Regions from separate parts of the Candidatus Endoriftia persephonae genome, predicted to be linked through region 2. Evidence: predicted binding sites of a transcription regulator. Region 2 holds the regulator's gene; the other holds the start of a gene.
The links. The regulator FliA, encoded in region 2, starts transcription of late flagellar genes. The targets are predictions, from matches to a motif close to GCTAAAGTTNNNNNNNNNNCNGCCGATA.
Positions count from the first base shown of each region.

Region 1: L0Y14_RS02835 (methyl-accepting chemotaxis protein) is a predicted target of FliA. The motif match lies at 2,570-2,597, and genes of this name have one in related genera.

Region 1 covers NZ_CP090569.1:594,207-598,117, forward strand. Annotated here, with positions in the region: gene L0Y14_RS02830 (peptidylprolyl isomerase) at 1-170, opposite strand, end outside; gene L0Y14_RS02835 (methyl-accepting chemotaxis protein) at 273-2,477, opposite strand; gene cysS (cysteine--tRNA ligase) at 2,696-3,911, shown strand, end outside.
Region 2 covers NZ_CP090569.1:2,727,042-2,730,952, reverse strand. Annotated here, with positions in the region: gene flhF (flagellar biosynthesis GTPase FlhF) at 1-609, shown strand, start outside; gene L0Y14_RS12330 (MinD/ParA family protein) at 596-1,483, shown strand; gene L0Y14_RS12325 (RNA polymerase sigma factor FliA) at 1,480-2,229, shown strand; gene cheY (chemotaxis response regulator CheY) at 2,338-2,712, shown strand; gene L0Y14_RS12315 (protein phosphatase CheZ) at 2,798-3,529, shown strand; gene L0Y14_RS12310 (chemotaxis protein CheA) at 3,610-3,911, shown strand, end outside.

The DNA of each region.
Region 1 (3,911 bases), 1.5 Mb from region 2:
TGGACGAAGTTCTCCACACTCTGCGGTGCAGCGGTGGCGTTGAGTTCCAGGGTGATAGTGCCCAGGTTGGTCTGCATCTCCACTGTGACAGGCTTGCTGTCGGCTGCGATGGCCTCACCGGCAGTGAGAAAAACCATGCCCAGGACTAGGCCCAGAAAAATCCGCTTCATAACTCATGCTCCCTCTAGGAATCTCTGTAAAGGGCGCATCATATCGATATTAAGGGGTGGGAAAAAGGGGCTCCCCGGCTCTGTTGGAGCCGGGGAGCTGGCTCAACGCACCGAGAAGAACTCCACCAGCTCGGCCATGCGGGATGCTTGCTGGGCGGTACTGGTGCTGGCGGAGGCGGTTTCTTCTGCGAGCGCCGCGTTCTGTTGGGTGGCGTCGTCGATTCTGGTGACTGCCTGGTTGACTAGCGCGATGCCGTCCATCTGCTCCTGGCTAGCGGCGGCGATCTCAGAGATCAGGCCGCCGACCTGCTTCACTGACTTAACGATCTCCTGCAGGGTGTTGCCCGACTCGTCCACCAGTTTGTAGCCGGCATTGACCTTGTCGACGCTGTCATGGATCAACTCCTTGATCTCTTTGGCAGCGGAGGCGCTGCGCTGGGCCAGATTGCGCACCTCGGTGGCCACCACCGCAAAGCCGCGCCCCTGCTCGCCGGCCCGGGCAGCCTCTACCGAGGCGTTGAGCGCGAGCAGATTGGTCTGGAAGGCGATCTTATCGATCACGCCGATGATGGCGGCTATCTTCTCACTTGAGTCGCGGATGTCGCCCATCGCGGCCACCGCATTGCCTACCACGTCACCGCCTTTGACTGCGATACTGCGGGCGCTGATCGCTAGCTGGTTGGCCTGACTGGCATTGTTTGCATTGTTGCTGACGGTGCTGGTGAGCTCTTCCATGGAGGAGGCAGTCTGTTCGAGGCTGGCCGCCTCCTGCTCGGTGCGGACCGAGAGGCTGGTGTTGCCGGCGGCGATCTCGTCTGCGGAGGTCCTGATGAAGTCTGAAGAGTCGCGGATCTCGGAGACGATCTGGTTGAGTTGGCTGACGGTTTCGTTGACGCCGTCTTTGAGCTGGCCGAATGCGCCCTGGTAGTCGCTGGTGATGGTCTTTGTCAGGTTGCCGGCAGCCAGTTCGGCGACGATCCGAGAGATGTCGTTGATGGCGTTGTCGGTGACCTCGAGGAGGTGGTTGATCGACTCGCTGAGGAGGGCGTAGAAGCCCGATTTGCCGCTCATTGAGATGCGCTGGCTGAGATCGCCCCGGTTGGCGGCAGCGATGATGTCGCCAACCTCGCGCTCCACCTCCACCTCGCTGGTTCGGTCGGCCCATTCGACGGCGGTTCCCAGCCGCTGGCCCTGTTCGTCGATCACCGGGTTGGCGATGATCCTTAGGGTGCGTCCGCCCAAGTGGAGTTCGGTGGCGTGGGTTGAGCTGAGGTGATCGAGTATCTGGCGGTTCTCCGCAGGGTTCTGATGGAAGGCGTCGATGTTCTTGCCCAGCAGGTCGTCAGCGGAGAAGCCGGGTAGCGCCTGTTGGATCTCGGCCTCGGCGTTGTGCAGCAACTGCAGCACTGATTTGTTCATGTAGATGATGTTGTGGGAGGTGTCGGAGACCATCACGCCGCTGGAGACGTTGTCGAGAGCAGTCTTCAGTCGTTGTGCCTCGGCCGATTGGCGTTTGGTATCGTCGATGATACCGCCGAAGCGCTTGATCGCCCGATTGAAGTGGCTCGCCAGTTCGCCGATCTCATCGTTGGATTCCACGTGAATCCGTTTGGAGACGTCCACTGTGCCTTCGGCAACCGCTTGCATGCGCGTGGAGAGCTTTTTCAGCGGTGCTGAGACCAGCCGGCCGAGGGTCGCTGAGATCACAAACAGCGCAATCAGCATCACCGCCGAGTTGATGCCGACATTGACCAGCAGATCCCGGTTGATGGCGGCATCGAGTTCAGCGGTGGAATAATCGAGACGTATCGCGCCCAGCACGCTGTTCTCTTCGACTACGTGGCACATCAGGCAGTTGGTGCCGCGATACTCTTTTTTTGCCCGCATCGGGATTACCACGGTGAGCACCCGCCCATCTGCGCCTTCGCGGAACTGCATGATGTTTTCGCCGTTGAGGCCGCGCTGGTCCCACTCATCCTTGACCTTGGCGTAGTCTGTGCCCTTGCCGAAGGTCTTGGTGATGCCTTCACCACGCACGATGCGAGCGTCGAGTACCTCCGGACGCGACAGCAGTTTGCTGCGCGGGATCTCCCGGCTGGCCATGCCGCCGCTCAGCATCAGGGTGTTGATGTTGTCGAAGTAGGCATCGGCCAAGCTGCTGGCCTGGTCCTCTACCAACTGCTCCACCAGTACACTCTGGCTGTAGGCGAGATAGGAGGCGGTCAGCAGCAACATGATGGCGAACTGGATCAGCAGGGTGCGACGGATCTTGCTGCGGATGGAGCGGAACTTTTTCTCTTCAGGCATGGTGATACTCGCCAGTTTTTACTTCTGATGGAGGTGCCAAAGGGGCTACTGCCAAGAGCTAGGAAACAGCTTCTCTCTGGTTGCAGTCTGGGTATCGACTGGCTGGGAAAAGAGTTTAGAGATTGTGTGGGAATTGGTGCCTGGCCGGCCCTGCTTTGTGGTGGATAGTGCTTTTGCTACCATGCGCCCACCACACAGCAGCAGACGTAGTCCACACCATGCTCAAGATCTACAACGACCTCAATAACCGCAAAGAAGAGTTTAAACCCCTCGAAGAGGGGCGGGTACGCATGTATGTCTGCGGCATGACCGTCTACGATCTCTGCCACCTGGGGCATGCGCGGGTGATGGTGGTGTTCGACGTGGTCTACCGTTATCTGAAGGCGATGGGGTACGAGGTCACCTACATCCGCAATATCACCGATATTGACGACAAGATCATCAATCGTGCCAACGAGAATGGCGAGCCCTTCATGGCGCTGACCGAGCGTTTCATCCAGGCGATGCATGAGGATGCGACGGCGCTCGGCGTGCTGCCACCTGACGATGAGCCACGCGCCACCGGCCATATGAAAGAGATCCTGGTGATGATCCAGCGCCTGATCGACAATGGTCACGCCTATGCCGTCGAGAATGGTGACGTCTACTACGATGTGCGCAGCTTCCCCGACTACGGCAAGCTCTCCGGCAAGTCGATCGATGACCTTGAGTCGGGTGCGCGGGTCGAGGTGGACGAGATAAAGCGCGATCCCCTCGACTTTGCCCTGTGGAAGTCAGCTAAGCCTGGCGAGCCGGCCTGGGACTCTCCCTGGGGCCAGGGTCGTCCCGGCTGGCACATCGAGTGCTCTGCCATGTCGACCTGCGCTCTAGGCGATAGCTTCGATATTCATGGCGGCGGCGCTGATCTGACCTTTCCGCACCACGAGAACGAGATCGCCCAGTCGGAGGGCGCCACCGGCCACTCCTTCGTTAAATACTGGATGCACAACGGCTTTGTGCGGATCAATGATGAGAAGATGTCGAAATCCTTGGGCAACTTCTTTACCGTGCGGGAGATTCTGCAGCGCTATCGTGCCGAAGAGGTGCGCTACTTTATCCTCACCAGTCAGTATCGCTCACCGCTCAATTATGATGAAGAACACTTGGAGAATGCTCGCGCTGCGCTGACCCGCTTCTACACTGCCTTGCGCGGTCTGGATGAGGTTGAGCCCGCCGGTGGTGAGGCCTTTATCGAACGTTTTCATGCGGTGATGGACGATGACTTCAACACTCCGGAGGCTCTGGCGGTGCTATTCGATATGGTGCGCGAGATCAACCGGTTGCGGGAGACCGGTGCAGCGAAAGCCGCAGGGCTGGGGGCCGAGTTGCGGCAGCTGGGTGGCGTGCTGGGGATTCTGCAAGATGACCCAGAAGCCTATCTGAAAGGCGGCGTTG
Region 2 (3,911 bases):
GCCAAACTGGCGGCGCATTTCTGTCTGCGCCAGGGTTCCAGAAGTCTGGCGCTGATCACCTGTGACAGCTATCGCATTGGTGCCCAGGAGCAGCTGCATAACTACGGCCGGATCCTCAATGTGCCGGTGCGTTCAGCCGCCAGCGCGGATGAATTGAGCGATGCGCTGCATACCTTCTCAGGCAAGCGGTTGGTGCTAATCGATACAGCGGGCATGAGTCAGCGAGATCTGCAGTTCAGTGAACGACTGTCGTTGATCACCGCCGGCAACCATCCGGTGACGACCCTGCTGACCCTCTCCGCCACCACCCAACGTGCCGCGATGAACCATGCGGTGAACGCCTTCCGTGTCGCCAATCCGGTGGGGGTGGTGTTAACCAAGATGGATGAAGCGGCATCCCTGGGCGGGGTGTTCAGTACCCTGATCGAGGCCGGGTTGCCGCTTGCCTTTACCACTGATGGGCAGCGGGTGCCGGAGGATCTGCATCTGGCAAGGGCTCACACGCTTGTCAGTCAAGCCATCGAACTCGCCCAGGAGGCAGGGGAGGTGCTGGATGAGGCCTACCTGGCTCTCGCATTTGGAGGAACGGGTGAACATGCTCATGTCTGATCAGATCGAAGACCAAGCCGCCGGGTTACGCCGCATGGTGAATCCCGAGCCGGTGCGAGTGATTGCCGTGACTGGCGGCAAGGGTGGGGTTGGCAAGACTAATATCTCGGTCAATCTGGGGGTGGCGATGGCGGAGATGGGGCGGCGCGTGATGTTGCTGGATGCGGATCTCGGGCTGGCCAATATCGATGTGATGCTCGGCTTGCATCCCGAGTTCGATCTCTCCCATGTGATGCGCGGCGAGCGCCGCCTGGAGGAGATCCTGGTGACCGGCCCTCACGGCATGAAGGTGGTGCCAGGGGCCTCCGGTGTGCAAAAGATGGCCGAACTGAGTACCGCGCAGCATGTCGGTCTGATCAATGCTTTCAGTGAGCTGGCCAACGATGTCGATGTACTGCTGATCGATACCGCTGCCGGGATCTCCGACCAGGTGGTCAGTTTTAGTCGTGCGGCGCAGGAGGTGGTGGTGGTGGTCTGCGATGAGCCGGCCTCGATCACCGATGCCTACGCCATCATCAAGCTGCTCAACCGGGAACACGGTGTCAGTCGTTTTCGGGTGCTCGCCAACATGGTGAGAACGGTGCAGGAGGGGCGTGATCTCTACAATAAGATGTGTCGGGTCACCGACCGTTATCTGGATGCGATGCTTAGCTACATGGGCAGCATTCCTTATGACGAACAGCTGCGCAAAGCGGTCAAAGCACAGCGGCCGGTGGTGGATGGTTTCCCGCGTTCAAAGGCTGCACAGGCATTCAAGAATCTGGCGAAGAAGGCCGATACTTGGCCGCTCCCCACCGGGGTTAGTGGTGATCTGCAGTTTTTTGTTGAGCGTCTGATCCAGTTTTCAAGTCAATACGGGGAGAGTGCAAGGTGAACGGCTTGGCGAGTTACACGGCCATTCAGAACGATCAGGAGCACGATGATCTGGTGACCCGGCATGCGGGGCTGGTGAAGCGCATTGCCTATCATCTGATGAGCCGTCTGCCGCCGAATGTGCAGGCAGATGATCTGATCCAGGCGGGTATGCTGGGGCTGCTGGAGGCGAGTCGCAACTACGACCCCACCCAGGGTGCCAGTTTTGAGACCTATGCGGGGATTCGCATTCGTGGCTCGATGATCGATGAGATCCGTCGCAGTGACTGGACGCCCCGCTCGGTACACCGCAAGGCGCGCATGGTCTCTGATGCAATGCGCGAGATCGAAAATGCAGAGGGGCGGGATGCCCGTGATGTTGAAGTGGCTGAGGCGCTCAACCTGTCACTCAAGGAGTATCACCAGATCCTGAAGGATTCCACCGGCTCGAGGGTCTTCAGCCTGGATGAGCTGACCGCGGTCGGCGAGATCAACATCACCCCTGCCACCGGCAAGAATACCTATGAAGGGCCGTTTGAAGGGCTGCAGAAAGATGCGTTTAAGAATGCGCTGGCGGAGGCGATCGCCGGTCTGCCGGAGCGTGAACGGCTGGTGATCTCCATGTATTACGACGACGAACTCAATCTGAGAGAGATAGGTCAGGTGCTTGGTGTGAGTGAATCCCGGGTCTGCCAGATCCACAGTCAGGCTACGCTACGTTTGCGTTCGCGTCTGAGCGAGTGGCTGACTTTGGTGGAAGAGGAGTGAGTCTCAATGGTCGGAACAGAACGGTTTGGGGGGAAGTCAATGCTGCAACGCACTTCTTCCAGTCTTACAGTGGCGACACAGTGATGGGAGGTTGCCTTGGATAAAAATATGAAGATTCTCATTGTGGACGACTTCTCCACCATGAGGCGCATCATCAAGAACCTGTTACGGGATCTGGGTTTTACCAATACCCATGAGGCCGATGACGGGACCACCGCGTTACCGATGCTGCAGAACGGGAACTTCGATTTCCTGGTTAGTGACTGGAACATGCCAGGCATGACCGGCATCGATCTTCTCAAAGCGGTGCGTGCCGATGCCAAGCTTGCCGCTTTGCCGGTATTGATGGTGACTGCCGAATCGAAGCGAGAGCAGATCATCGAAGCAGCGCAGGCGGGGGTCAACGGCTATGTGGTTAAGCCATTTACCGCAGCGACTTTGGAAGAAAAGATCAACAAAATCTTCGAACGTATCGAAGGTTGATGTACTCCAGGGACAGCTAGCGTTGGCGAATGTGTCGTTTGCGTCCATTTTGTCGGTATAGCAGGCCCTAGTCGGGAGAGACCAGATGCAGGAAACACCGGATATTGGTACTGCTCGTCTGGAGACGGCACGTGCTTTGGTCGAAATGCTTGAGGCAGGGAAAAATCAGGAGGCCGAGCAGCTCATCGCAGAGCTGTCGCTGGGAAGAGAGAGCGAGCTATTTCAAGAGGTTGGCCGTCTAACGCGCGAACTTCACGAAGCGATCAACGGCTTTCTGCTGGACGCCCGTATGGCGGAGCTGACCGAGATCGACATCCCCGATGCCAAAGAGCGTCTCAGCTATGTCATTACCATGACGCAACAATCGGCGGACCGCACTTTGACGGCTGTTGAGAAGAGCCTGCCGCTGGTGGCTGAGATGGAAGGGCGGGCGAAACAGCTTGCAGGAGAGTGGGATAAATTCCGTTCTCGACAGCTGAACAAGGACGAATTTCAGGAACTCAGCTTGGCGCTTGATGGTTTTCTAAAAGAGTCAGCCTGCAGTGCCGCCGCCCTGCATGAAAACATCTCAGAGGTATTGATGGCGCAGGACTTTCAGGATCTGACCGGGCAGATCATCAAGAAGGTGATCGATCTGGTGCAGGATCTGGAGCAGCGTCTGGTGATGCTGGTGCGGATTACCGGCCAGCGGATGGAGGTAAAACGGGAACAGCAGCCAGAGAAGCTTGAAGGGCCTGTGGTGCCTGGGGTGGATCAAGGGGATGTGGTGAACGGTCAGGATGAGGTGGACGACCTGCTTTCAAGCCTCGGATTTTAGTTCTGCGTTGAGTTGCCGACACACCTGCATGTGGAACTAGGAAAGTTTTTGAAGGTGTCAGCGGGCTTCGGGAGCAAAGCATGGCGATCGATGTAAATGATGAAATACTGCAGGATTTCCTGGTAGAGGCAGGAGAGATTCTGGAGCAGCTGAGCGAGCAGCTGGTGGATCTGGAGCAGCGGCCGGAAGACTATGACCTGCTGAATGCGGTATTTCGTGGTTTTCATACCATCAAGGGAGGTGCAGGCTTCCTCGGTATCGAGGCCTTGGTCGAAGTCTGCCATCGGGCTGAGGATGTTTTCAACGTGCTGCGCCAGGGGCAACGCAGCATCGATGCCAATCTGATGGATGTGGTCTTGAACGCACTGGATGTTGTCAACGA